Regions from separate parts of the Rhizobium sp. BK060 genome, predicted to be linked through region 4. Evidence: predicted binding sites of a transcription regulator. Region 4 holds the regulator's gene; each other region holds the start of a gene.
The links. The regulator PhoB, encoded in region 4, activates phosphate uptake and scavenging genes when phosphate is short. The targets are predictions, from matches to a motif close to TGTCATNNANCTGTCAT.
Positions count from the first base shown of each region.

Region 1: FHT71_RS11015 (1-acyl-sn-glycerol-3-phosphate acyltransferase) is a predicted target of PhoB. The motif match lies at 1,873-1,889, and genes of this name have one in related genera.
Region 2: FHT71_RS04580 (DUF47 family protein) is a predicted target of PhoB. The motif match lies at 1,854-1,870, and genes of this name have one in related genera.
Region 3: FHT71_RS24195 (DUF1045 domain-containing protein) is a predicted target of PhoB. The motif match lies at 1,644-1,660, and genes of this name have one in related genera.

Region 1 covers NZ_JACHYW010000008.1:90,626-93,831, forward strand. The annotation lists gene FHT71_RS11010 (AAA family ATPase) at 1-861, opposite strand, end outside; gene FHT71_RS11015 (1-acyl-sn-glycerol-3-phosphate acyltransferase) at 883-1,830, opposite strand; gene FHT71_RS11020 (tyrosine recombinase XerC) at 1,973-2,908, shown strand; gene FHT71_RS11025 (TraB/GumN family protein) at 2,990-3,206, shown strand, end outside.
Region 2 covers NZ_JACHYW010000003.1:160,430-163,635, forward strand. The annotation lists gene FHT71_RS31355 (hypothetical protein) at 1-154, shown strand, start outside; gene FHT71_RS04575 (inorganic phosphate transporter) at 156-1,160, opposite strand; gene FHT71_RS04580 (DUF47 family protein) at 1,160-1,801, opposite strand; gene FHT71_RS04585 (BA14K family protein) at 2,000-2,434, shown strand; partial or broken gene FHT71_RS04590 (IS110 family transposase) at 2,538-3,206, shown strand, end outside.
Region 3 covers NZ_JACHYW010000026.1:22,833-26,038, forward strand. The annotation lists gene FHT71_RS24175 (hypothetical protein) at 1-75, opposite strand, end outside; gene FHT71_RS24180 (hypothetical protein) at 414-746, shown strand; gene FHT71_RS24185 (transposase) at 652-1,086, shown strand; gene FHT71_RS24190 (hypothetical protein) at 1,087-1,536, opposite strand; gene FHT71_RS24195 (DUF1045 domain-containing protein) at 1,752-2,447, shown strand; gene FHT71_RS24200 (alpha-D-ribose 1-methylphosphonate 5-triphosphate diphosphatase) at 2,461-3,206, shown strand, end outside.
Region 4 covers NZ_JACHYW010000049.1:10,124-13,329, reverse strand. The annotation lists gene FHT71_RS30605 (aspartate aminotransferase family protein) at 1-601, opposite strand, end outside; gene FHT71_RS30600 (GcrA family cell cycle regulator) at 1,030-1,563, shown strand; gene phoB (phosphate regulon transcriptional regulator PhoB) at 1,661-2,344, opposite strand; gene phoU (phosphate signaling complex protein PhoU) at 2,381-3,094, opposite strand; gene pstB (phosphate ABC transporter ATP-binding protein PstB) at 3,138-3,206, opposite strand, start outside.

The DNA.
Region 1 (3,206 bases), on a different contig from region 4:
CAGAAAGCGGATCTGCCCGTCCGACAGCTCGCGCGGCTGAAACACACGGTTCGCAAATTCCGGGAAGGAAAGGCCGAACTCCGCCGTCTCCTCGGGCAGCGGCACGACAAGCCGCGCACCGCCGAGGGCGGCGACGACGGCCCGATCGAGATCGACGGTATCTTCACGCGTATGTACAAGCGTCGCGAAGACTGCGGCAATGTTGGCGCCATCCTCGTCCAAAAGCGGCGCTGTGACGGCAAGACAGGGGGCGCGCAGCGGCGAAGAGCGGTCCGTGCGGAAGCCGTGAAAGAAGCGCCAGCCGTCGATCGCACGCCGAAATGTTCCGATCTCGGGATAGTGGCCGGCATCGCCGAGCAGCGCGATTGCCGTTTCCGAGGTCAGCGCCTGCTCAGGATAGTCCTGCATCCGCCCATTCTGGTCGCGAACCGAGATGGCGGGGCCAGCGCGCTTCATTATCGTGACCGGTCGCGTCCCCGTCTCGATCGAAAGCTCTTCGGCCTTGATCTGCGGCTCGAAGGGAAACCCTGCCGCAGCGCTCGGCGGCCGCAAGCCGGCTTCGACACGATAGCGGAAGGTGATCGCCCTTTCCTCGTCGAGAAGTTCGGTTTCCAGACGGATACGGAACGGCCCGTCGGCGTCCCGTCGCGGCCCGGACCAGAGCGCCGAGAACATGCCACCTTCTGCAGCGATCTCATGCGCCAGGCGCCCGCGCGTTGCCGCCTGGATAAGCTGCAGCGCGCGGTAGAGGTTGGACTTCCCGACCCCATTCTCACCGATGAATAGATTGATGCCCGAAAGATCCATGCGGATCGATCGCAAGGACCGGTAGTTCTGGGCAAACATCGAGCGGAGCAGCATGCCTCGCTTTAACCTATCCGGTCAGGGAATTGAATGGGCGCCGGCCAGCACCGGCTCGGCCGGTCGGACCAGAGGCACGAACTGCGCGTCGTCATCCATATCGAGGGCGCGCGCCGTATGGTCTTCCAATGCCTTGGTCACCTCGTTGATGTCGCCGTCGAGATGCTCCACCGGGATCAGGTTGCCGACCACGAAGTCGAACCGGTCGCCGCGCTTGTTCAGAAGCTCGTGAAAGACGGTCATATCCCTGAGCTCCGTTGACCACTTTGCGAGCCAGTAGAAGAGGCCCGAATTCCGTGCCGTCATATGCACCGGCAGGATCGGCAGGTTGTACTTGCGGGCAAGCCCGACAGCCGAGGTTTTCCACGGACGCTCGTTCAGCCGTCCGTTCGCCCAATAGGCAATCCGCCCGGACGGAAAGAGAACCGTTGCCTTGCCTTCCCTGACCGCACGGTTGGTGATCAGCAGCGTCTCACGGGTCTTGAGCTTGCTCTTATACTCTTCCCGCCATTCGACCGGAATAATGACCTCGGCAAAACGCGGATTGACACGTATGGCATCGCGGTTGGCGAACACCATCATGTCGGGCCGCTTGTTCTTCAAGAGATCGAAGACGGCCACCCCATCGGCAATGCCGGTCGGATGGTTGCTGACGAGGATGAAGCCGCCGGTATCAGGAATGCGTTCACCATGCCTGACATTGATCTCGAGCTTCAACAGGTTGCTCATGTACTCGAAGCACTGGAAGCCTGGCATGTTCGCGACGTCGTTGGCGAAGCTGATGGCCCTGTTGTAGCGCAGGAGCGTATGGAGAAAGGGCCGCATGATCGGCCAGAACGGGTGCTTGACGATTCTCTGTCCGCGCTCGGCGATCAACGTGTCAACGATATGTCCCGGCTTGCCATGGGAAACGAGGGCAATCGCTTCCGCGAATTGTCCGAAAGCGGTCGTGGGGTGGCGCCGTGGCATGCAAGATCCTGCGTCGTTGGGAAACCAGTTACGTCGATTAATATGATGGAACCATGACAACCACTTGGGCGGTATTAGCAATTCCATAACTGTCGGTCCTTCAGAATTGGCAGCCGGATTGGCAAATTCAAGGGCCAGACACGTGAACGAACTCCTGATCATCGCCGACCCGCGCCTGATGGCGGAACGCACCGCCTGGCTCGACAGCCTGGCCAGCGAGCGCCGCCTTTCCGAGCATACGCTCGATGCCTACGAGCGCGACACGCGCCAGTTCCTTACCTTCCTGACCGGTCATCTCGCGGGACCCGCAACGCTGAAGGATATCCATGCGCTGCGGCCCGCCGACTTCCGCGCATTCCTCGCCGCACGTCGCAAAGAGGGATCCGGACCCCGCTCGCTCGGCCGCAATCTCGCCGGTTTACGCTCACTGCTGCGTTACCTCGAAAAAAAGGGGCTGGTGAATGCAGCCGGCGCCGGTGCGATCCGCTCGCCGAAGCAGCCGAAGTCGCTGCCGAAGCCACTTTCCGACAGGCAGGCCATCACCGTCGTCAGCGACGAAGCGCAGCTACACGAAGAGCCCTGGATCGCGGCACGCGACGCCGCCGTTTTCACCCTGCTCTATGGCTGCGGCTTGCGCATCTCCGAAGCGCTCGATCTGACGCCTGACGACTTCAACCGGGGAGCGGCGACGCTGCGCATTACCGGCAAGGGCAACAAGACCCGCCTCGTGCCGCTGCTTACCATCGTCTTCGAGGCAGTCGAGAAATACCGGTCGTTATGTCCCTATCATCTTGAAGGCAACGAGCCTCTCTTCCGCGGCGCGCGCGGCGGCAAGCTGCAGGCGGCGATCATCCAGCGCACGATGCAGAAGATGCGAAGTGCCTTCGGCCTGCCCGAGACAGCGACACCGCACGCGCTGCGGCACTCCTTCGCGACCCATCTTCTGGCGGGCGGCGGCGACCTACGAACCATTCAGGAATTGCTCGGCCACGCCAGCCTTTCCACCACCCAGGTCTACACCGGTGTGGATTCATCCCGTCTGCTGGAAGTTTACGACCGCGCCCATCCTCGGGCGTAATCTTTTGTTAACGGCTTCTCTTAAAGGAATATCCGCACGCGAAGCGTAAAGTTTGGCGATCACAGTGACCGGAACACCATCATGACGATTTCCATCGGCCACCGCAGCCTGCACATCGCATCGCCGGGCAATCTCCTGCTTTGGCTGATCGCTGCATTTCACATGCTGCTCGCTGCAACGCTGATCGCCGTGCTGTTCTCGGTCTCACCGGCAGCTGCCGCAGAAGACGCCAGCTGCACTGGCCGCAACATCCTCACCGATCTCAAGCAGCGCGACCCAGCCCGCTACGCCGAAGCGG
Region 2 (3,206 bases), on a different contig from region 4:
GATCCTGGGTGGATTTTTGGGATTCTTGCCCGTTCTCGGCTTCTGGATGATTCCGTTGGGATTCATCGTTCTATCGCACGACCTGCATCTCGTGCGTCGGATGCGGCGGCGATTCTCCGTCTGGTGGAGCAAGAGGCGGAAACCCGCCCCTTAAATCAGTTGAAAAGGCCCGCCACGCAATAAAAGAGCGCCGAAATAAGCGCGGCAGCCGGGAGCGTGATCACCCAGGCAACGACGATGTTGCCTGCTAGGCCCCAACGGACTGCCGAGACGCGGCGCGCGGCGCCAACGCCGATGATCGCGCCAGTGATCGTATGGGTCGTGGAAACCGGAATCCCAAGCCACGTGGCTCCGAAGAGGGTGAGAGCGCCGCCTGTCTCCGCGCAGAACCCCTGCATAGGGTTCAGACGGGTGATCTTCGACCCCATGGTATGGACGATTCGCCAGCCGCCGAAGAGTGTCCCAAGCGCCATGGCCGTCTGGCAGGAGAGCACGACCCAGAGCGGCACGTGGAAGCTTCCCCCGAGATAACCCTGCGAATAGAGAAGTACGGCGATGATGCCCATCGTCTTTTGCGCATCATTGCCGCCGTGGCCCAGCGAATAAAGAGAGGCGGATACGAATTGCAGGACGCGGAACGTTCGATCGACAGCAAAGGGTGTCTGCCGAACGAAGATCCAGGAGACGATAAGCACGAGGAAGAGCGCCAGCATGAAGCCGATCAACGGCGACATGACGATCGCGCCCGCTGTCTTCAGCAGTCCGCTCCACACGATTGAGCTGAAGCCAACTTTTGCTAGTCCGGCGCCTACCAGCCCGCCCACCAGAGCATGCGAAGAGCTGGACGGGATGCCGAAGATCCAGGTGACGATATTCCAGACGATCGCGCCCATCAGTGCCGCGAAGATGATCAGCGGCGTGACGATATTGGGGTCGATGATGCCGGTTCCAAGGGTTTCGGCAACATGGAGACCGAAGAACAGGAACGCAATGAAATTGAAGAAAGCTGCCCAGACGACGGCATACTGAGGCCGCAGTACGCGCGTGGAAACGATCGTTGCGATCGAATTCGCGGCATCATGCAGGCCATTCAGGAAGTCAAAGAACAGCGCGATCGCGATCAGGCCGGCGAGCAGCGGAAAGGCGAGGGTGGCGTCCATCAAACGTTCTCAATCACGATGCCGCTGATTTCGTTGGCAACGTCTTCGAAGCGATCAACGACCTTCTCGAGTTCACCGTAGATTTCGCTGCCGATGATGTAGGCCATCGCATTCGACGCGCCGTGACGGAGGAAGAGTTCCTTCAGGCCGTGATCGTGCAACTCGTCGGAGCGTCCTTCGACGCGGGTAACTTCCTCCGCAATCGCCATGAGCCGCGGAGCGTTGGCGTTGATGCGATCAAGCAGTGGGATCGCCTCGGCGATGAGATGGGCGGCCTGCACGATTGCCACGCCCATTTCTTGCATGCGTGGATCGAATTGGGTTTGCTCGAAGAGCCGGATCGTCTTGACAGTCTTGTGCATCATATCGATCGCGTCATCCATCGACTGGATCAGATCCTTGATATCGACACGGTCGAAAGGTGTGATGAAGCTCCGGCGAACCGCAAGCAGCACCTCGCGGGTGATGTTGTCGGCATCGTTTTCGAGCGCGACGATCCGATCGCAATGCCGCTCGGTATCCCTGCCGGCGAGCAACTCGTTCAGCGCTTCCGCGGCGCCAACGATCGTCCGGGAATGCTGGGCAAAAAGGTCAAAGAACCGGTCTTCACGCGGCAAAAGTCTACGAAACCAGCTGAGCATTCCATCCATCCGTTTGAGAATTTTTAGAAGCTCGTCATAAATTGGCAGGGCTTGCAATTAAAGTGTCACAATTGCACCTGCTAAGATTCTTTTGCGCCGTGCATTACAATAGGAGCCAGGGAACTTGAGACTTGACTGAGCGTTAAAGTTCTAAGCGTTTTCCAACGCGAGACAGGCAGGAAATGAGAAGGTGCTGGAATGAAGAAGCTTGCGGTACTGGTATTGGCAATTGCGACGAGCCTGTCGGGCATCGGACCGTCCTTTGCCGAAAATTCGGGTGACGAGCATTCGGTTCAAAGCCGCGGCACGTTTGGAGATTCTGGCGCGAGAAACAACCGCAACTACGATCGATGCAGCGTCTATCGTTGCGGTGGCTATCGCCACGGCCACTATGGTAGGCGCTACTATCGTGATGACTACTATCGCCGTCACGACAATGATGCCGGCGCTCTGATCGGTGGTCTGGCGGCGGGGGCAATCATCGGCGGCCTCATTGCTTCACAGCCACGGGTTGGCCCGATCGGCAATTCGCACGTCGATTGGTGTTACAGCCGCTACCGCTCCTATCGGGCATATGACAACACCTATCAGCCATATTATGGCCCGCGGCGGCAGTGCTACTCGCCATACTAGACTAAATGTTCGCCTGGGACCGGGTGACCCGTCTCACAATATGCAGGTATCGAGGGTTGCGTAAGTTATCCTCGCACAGAGCCTCATGCATAGGAGACGGGCCGTGGAAGAGACTATCACATTTGTCGGATTGGACGTTCACAAAGAGACGATTGCGGTCGCGCTTGCCGATGGCGGTGGGCGCAGTGACGCGAGGGCATTCGGCCAGATTGCAAATACCCCCTCAGCGTTGGCCCGTATGGTGGCCAAGCTTTCGCAGCCGGGCCGGACGTTGAAGTTCTGCTACGAAGCAGGACCTTGCGGCTATGGCATTCAACGACAGCTTTCCGATGCTGGCCATGACTGTGTGGTCGTCGCCCCATCTTTGATCCCACGAAAGCCGGGTGATCGCATCAAGACGGACCGCCGGGATGCGAACAATCTGGCAAGGCTGCAGCGCTGGGGAGTTGAGCGCGGTTTGGATACCCGATCCCGCCCATGAAGCGATGCGCGATCTGGTTCGAGCACGCCTTGCTGCGGTGCGCAGCCTAAGACAAGCGCGTCAGCAACTCAGCGGATTTCTATTGCGTCACGGCTTTCATTATAACCGGCCAGCCTGGACACAGATGCACCGCCGTTGGCTGGCTGGTCTCCGCTTCGAACAACCAATCCACCTTATCGTGCTTGAGGATCATATCGCCACGATCGAAGCTGCAACAGACCGGCGAGACCGGCTGACGAAGCAAATCGAGATGATGTTAAGCGATTGGTCGTTGGCCCCGGTCGTACAGGC
Region 3 (3,206 bases), on a different contig from region 4:
ACGAATAGAGCTGCGACAACCCAGCGCCTGATCGGCGAACGTTCTCGTATTGTCCTTGATGAAGGCTCTGAACATGGAAGATCCCAACAATATCAACGTGCCTGCCGTATCCGGAATTTCCTTCAGCTCCGATGACCTGGAGGTCCTCCGGAGGGTAGAAATATTGGGGCAACCAGCACTTCCTCCTTTCGCCACACTGCCGGACCTTCACGCTTAAGACCCTCCGCAACGTCACCGAGGAAGACGCCTTCAAGACGTTCTGCCTGATCCGCTGGCCGGAGACTGGTGGCCGTCCGATCTGCATCAACTGCGGACACGAGCGCTGCTATCCGATCCGTCGCCAGTGCTTCAAATGCCAGAAGTGCCGCCGCGAATTTTCGGTCACCTCGAAGACAGTCTTCGCCTTCCGGAAGATGTCCTTTCGCGACATTCTGACGGGACTGTGGCTGTCCGTGAACAGCGTGAAGGGCAAGAGCGCCCTCCAGCTCTCCCGCGAACTCGGTTGCCAGTACAAGACCGCCTGGGTGTTCCTGATGAAGATGCGCGAGGCGATCGCCACCAGGCGCGAAGACATCGTTCTCGAAGGCGAGATCCACATCGACGGAAAGCGAGAAGACGCTCTTCGGGTGAGAACGCACCCTCACTCGCGTCATTCGAACCGAGGACAGCAACGAGGCGTGGGAGTTCGCGAGGAAGCACGTCCGCAAGGGGTCGACGATCCATGCCGACGAGCACTTCAGCTATGACGACCTCCAGGGGCTGCAGGAACTCAAGCGCGTAAACCACAGCAGGGAATACGAGACCAAGGACGGCGTGAACACCAATCACGTCGAAAGCTTCTTCTCCCGCATCCAGCGGGCCTATGTCGGCATCCACCACCGCTTCTCGGTGAAGTATTTCGACTGGTATGCGGCGGAAATCGCCTGGCGCGAGGACAATCGCCGGGTCGATAACGGCACGCAGATGTGGAGCATGGGGCATTTCGCATTGTCGAGGAAGACATCGCGCAATCTGTGTGGCTACTGGGAGGGCAACAAACCGCCCGATCTCGTCTGGGAGCACGGTGTCAGTCCGGACAGGGCATGATCAGGCGGCGCACTCCCAAAGGCGACGCTGGCCGTCGGCGACGCCCGCATACCGCGCCCGGCCGTCCTTGACGAGCTTGTCGAGGTCTCGCGACAGGACGTTGCCAATCTGGCCGAGCCGCGGATCATCTTCGGTCAGGCCGATCTGCAGCGCCACCTGCTTTGCGCAGTCTGCCATCGAAACCGGAGCCTCTGCATCCCTCAGGATGCGCAGAAGGGCTCCGCGCTTGTCGAGATCCTTGAGCAATGGTGTCACTGCGCTTGCAGGCACCTTCGCAGGCTTTCTCGAACGGATGCGAGCAGCGCCGTCGGGACGATAGCGCTCGTCGTAAACCTTCAGCACGGTGTCGAACGCGGCTCGCTGCTCAAGGACCGCGATCTCGCCGCGAAGGGTATCGATCTTGGCCTCCAGCTCTTCCCGCTTCGTCTTCAGCTCCTCTACCACCTGCATCCGTAACACCCTCTAAAAGCTACGCTTTCAGACTATCTGGTCATGGAATGAGAGTCTGGTGGCAAGTCCTACATAATTGCGCAAAAAAGCGCAGGATCGTTCGGGATCATCATCATTCTGTCACGGAAATCTTTTAGCCGGAAGCCAGCTTGCGGCGGCGATCAAATCACTGAAGACTGCAATCCGCATTCCGAACGATTCCCAGGATACGAGCCTTGCGCTACGCACTCTATTTTACGCCGCCGAAGGATGACCCTTTGAACGGCACGGCCGCGCTCTGGCTCGGCCGCGATGCCTTCACCGGCGAAACCTATCTGGCTCCCGATCATCCGAACCTGCCGGCCGCCGAGCAGTTTGAGCTGACCGCCGAGCCTCGCCGCTATGCCTTCCACGCGACGATCAAGGCACCGTTCCATCTGGCCGCCTCCGTCACTGAGAAGGACCTCCTCCAGGTTGTCGAGGATTTCGCCGCCCGTACGCCCGCCTTCGAGATTCCCGAGCTGGTGCTTGGACAACTGGGCAAATTCTTTGCGCTGGTACCCGCCTTTCTGCATCCGCCGCTTCAGGATTTCGCAGCCACGGTGGTAAAATCCTTCGAACCGTTTCGCGCCGCGTTGTCGGATGCCGATATCGCACGCCGTAATCCGGAGAAACTGAGCGAGAGCCAGAGGGCCAATCTGTTGCGCTGGGGTTATCCCTATGTGATGGATGACTTCGAGTTCCACATGACGCTGACCGGCCAGGTGCCGCAGGAGCGTGCTGGCATAATGAAGGCCATTCTGGCGGAGCGTTTCGCCGCTTTTACCGGCCGGCCGCTCCCAATTGGCGGCCTTGCCGTTTTCGTTGAGGAGGCGCGTGGTGCGCCGTTTACAGCCCATTCCTGGTGGCCGCTTGCCGGCGCGAAAAACTGAGAGACCATAGTCGATGACCACAGAAACCGTCTTCTCCAACGCCCGCATTGTCCTCGAGGATGAAATCATCGAAGGATCGGTCCTCGTCCGCGACGGCAAGATCGCCGATATCTCGACAGGCAGCTCCCATGTCGGCGAGGATTTCGAAGGCGACTATTTGATCCCGGGTCTCGTCGAACTCCACACCGACCATCTCGAAGGCCACTATTCGCCGCGCCCGGGCCTGCGCTGGCACAAGACGGCGGCGATCCAGGCGCATGACGCACAGATCGTCACATCAGGCATCACCACGGTCTTCGATTGCCTCCGTATGGGCGCCGACGAAGACGGCGGCTTCGAGCATGGCGAGATGCGCGAGATGGCCGACGCCATCCAGAAGGCCGAGCAGGAAGGCCGCCTGCGTGCCGAACACCTGCTACACCTGCGCTGCGAGGTCTCTGCTGACAACGTTCTGCAGCATTTCGCCGATTTCGAGAACGATCCCTATGTCCGTCTCGTCTCGCTGATGGATCACGCTCCCGGCCAGCGCCAGTTCCAGACGATGGATCAGTACATCTTCTATTACCAGAAGAAGCGCGGCCTGACCGATGCCGAGTTTGCCGAGTTCATCGATCGCCGCGTGTCGGAATCCGAGCGCAACTCGACGCCGCACCGCGTGGCCATTTCCAAGGTCTGCGCTGAGCGCGGCATTACCGTCGCCAGTCATGACGACGCAACGCTCGCCCATGTCGACGAAGCCATCGAAAATGGCGTTCGCCT
Region 4 (3,206 bases):
GCGCCTTAAGGAACTCGCTGGCCGCCGCACGGACGCCACCCTCGCCCTGAACAGGCTCGATGAGGATTCCGGCCGTCTCGCTGGTGACGGCGCTGCGAACGGCATCGAGATCGCCGAACGGAACCTGATCGAAGCCGGGCGCCTTCGGGCCGAAGCCTTCGAGGTACTTCTCTTGGCCACCGGCAGCAATCGTCGCCAGCGTACGACCATGGAAGGCACCTTCAAAGGTGATGATATGAAACCGCTCGCAATGGCCCTTTGAGAACTGATAGCGGCGCGCGGTCTTGATCGCGCATTCCAGGGCTTCTGCGCCGGAGTTCGTAAAGAACACCTTGTCGGCGAAGGTCGCCTCGGTCAGCCGCTTCGCGAGCGTTTCCTGACCCGGGATTTCGTAGATATTGGACAGGTGCCAGACCTTGTCGGCCTGCTCTTTCAGCGCGCCTACCACATGCGGATGGCCGTGGCCGACGGAGGTGACGGCAACGCCTGCGCCGAAATCAAGATATCGCTCGCCCGTTTCGGTGATCAGCCATACGCCCTCGCCTCGCTCGAACCGCAGCGGGGCACGAGAGTAGGTATCGTAAAGCGCGGCTTCAGCCATGGCGCGATCTCCTGTCATTGACCACAAGCGGCCGGACTCCGGCTAAGGAAAGCGGGTCCGGAAAATTAAAAATGCCGCCTTTCGGCGGCGAGCAGCACTATTTACTTTTCGCACTGCAATGTCAACAAAACTGAGGTTTTCCTGCATGCGTCAAGCCGCCATCCGGAGGCGCTGGAGCTATCAACAACTAATGTTGCAGAAATGACTCTCTCGCCCAGCAAGTTGGGGAAAACTTGAAATTCGATTCGCCGAGATTCAACCGACTCTTGTCACAGACTCAGCCTCACACTAGGTTAAAACTCAATTACTAGACTGCATGCGGCGGAACTAGTCACCAAAATCGAGCAAGCGTTTCTTGCCTCGGATACGTCCGGGGCAATGGTGAGGGATTCTGCCTGCACCAACGCTAATAAGGCGGAGACAGGGGCATGAACTGGACAGACGAGCGCGTTGAAAAACTGAAGAAGCTGTGGTCCGAGGGCCTGAGCGCCAGCCAGATCGCAGCGCAACTTGGCGGTGTAAGCCGTAACGCCGTCATTGGCAAAGTCCACCGTTTGAGTTTGCCCGGCCGCGCCAAGGCCGGAGGCTCGACGACCACTGTCAGAACGCCCAAGCGCACGACATCCGCGCCGCGCGCTCCGAACTATGCATCTCGCGTCACCACGCGCACCGTCACCCGCCAGCAGGGTGCGACGATGCTCAAGGAAGAGATCGAAATCGATGCCATCGCGGAAATCAGCTACCGTCCGGCCGCAAACGTCGTCGTTCCGATTTCTCGCCGCCTCGGCCTGACGGAACTGACCGAGCGCACCTGCAAGTGGCCGGTCGGCGATCCGCTGAAGGACGACTTCCACTTCTGCGGCTGCGAATCCCCAGACTCCTCCCCTTACTGCACCTATCACCAGCGCATGGCCTATCAGCCGGTCAACGAGCGCCGCAAGGCCGCCAACCGGGTCGCCTGACCCGGAAGCCGGATAAGGAACAAAGAAAACGGGCCCTCGCGGGCCGCCTCGCGGGCCCGTTTTTCGTTGGACGGTGTGGATGCCTCTCAGGAGAGCTTTAGGCTTCCATGGAATAGCCGGCACCGCGAACGGTGCGGATGACATCCTGCATGTTGGAGAAGTTCAGCGCCTTGCGCAGACGCCCGACATGAACGTCGACGGTACGCTCGTCGACATAGATGTCATGACCCCAGACGCCGTCGAGCAGCTGGGAGCGCGAGAAGACACGGCCAGGGGATGCCATCAGGAACTCGAGAAGCCGGAATTCGGTCGGACCGAGACGGACTTCGCGGCTCTTGCGATGAACGCGGTGCGTCTCGCGGTCAAGCTCGATGTCGCCGCACTTCAGCAGCGTGGAAAGCACCTCCGGCTTGGCACGACGAAGCATCGCCTTGACGCGGGCGACGAGCTCCGGCGTCGAGAACGGCTTGACGACGTAGTCGTCGGCGCCGGTGGAGAGGCCGCGAACACGCTCACTCTCCTCGCCGCGAGCTGTCAGCATGATGATCGGCAGGCGCTCCGTTTCCGGCCGCATGCGCAGGCGACGGCAGAGCTCGATGCCTGATACGCCCGGCAGCATCCAATCGAGGATCAGAAGGTCCGGCGTGCGTTCCTGCAGCCGGATCTCGGCCTCGTCGCCGCGCAGGATTGTGTCGACCTCAAAGCCTTCAGCCTCAAGGTTATAGCGAAGAAGTACGCTCAGTGCTTCTTCATCTTCAACGACAGCTACTTTTGGTATCATTCGTTTCGGTCTCCTGGGGGCGCGGTCGCGGAACGATTATTCCGTAACGGCGCCGACGGTGTTGGCGGTATCGTCCTTCGGACGTTCGCCTTCCGGCTGAGCGCCGGTGGCCATGTAATAGATGGTTTCGGCAATGTTGGTGGCGTGGTCGCCGATACGCTCGATGTTCTTGGCGCAGAACAGAAGATGCGTGCAGCTGGTGATGTTGCGCGGATCTTCCATCATGTAGGTGAGCATCTCGCGGAACAGCGAGGTGTACATCGCGTCGATTTCCTCGTCGCGCTCACGGATCGACTTTGCCTTGTCGGCAGCACGGCTCGTATAGACGTCGAGCACTTCCTTGAGCTGGACAAGCGCCAGTTCGGAAAGGTGCTCGAGGCCGCGGGCGAGCTTGCGCGGCACGCCGGCGCTCTGGACCGCGATGACGCGCTTGGCGGTATTCTTGCCGAGATCGCCGACGCGCTCGAGATCGGCCGCAATGCGGATCGAACCCATGATCTCGCGAAGGTCGGCCGCCATCGGCTGGCGACGGGCGATGGTCACGATCGCCTTGTCCCCGATTTCGCGTTCAGCGTGGTCAAGGATCACGTCGTCGGAGATGACCTTCTGGGCCAGGGCCGTATCGCCGTTGACGAGAGCGCGAACGGCATCCGAAACCATCTGCTCGGCAAGGCCGCCCATTTCCGAAATACGGCGGGACAGGAATTTCAGATCGTCGTCGTAGGCAGAAAAGATATGTGTCGATGCCATAGGGCTCATCCTTGAGTATGGTGAGGGTTGCCGACGCCGGCGATCAACCGAAGCGACCCATGATGTAGTCCTGGGTGCGCGGATCGTCCGGGTTGGTGAACATCTTGTCGGT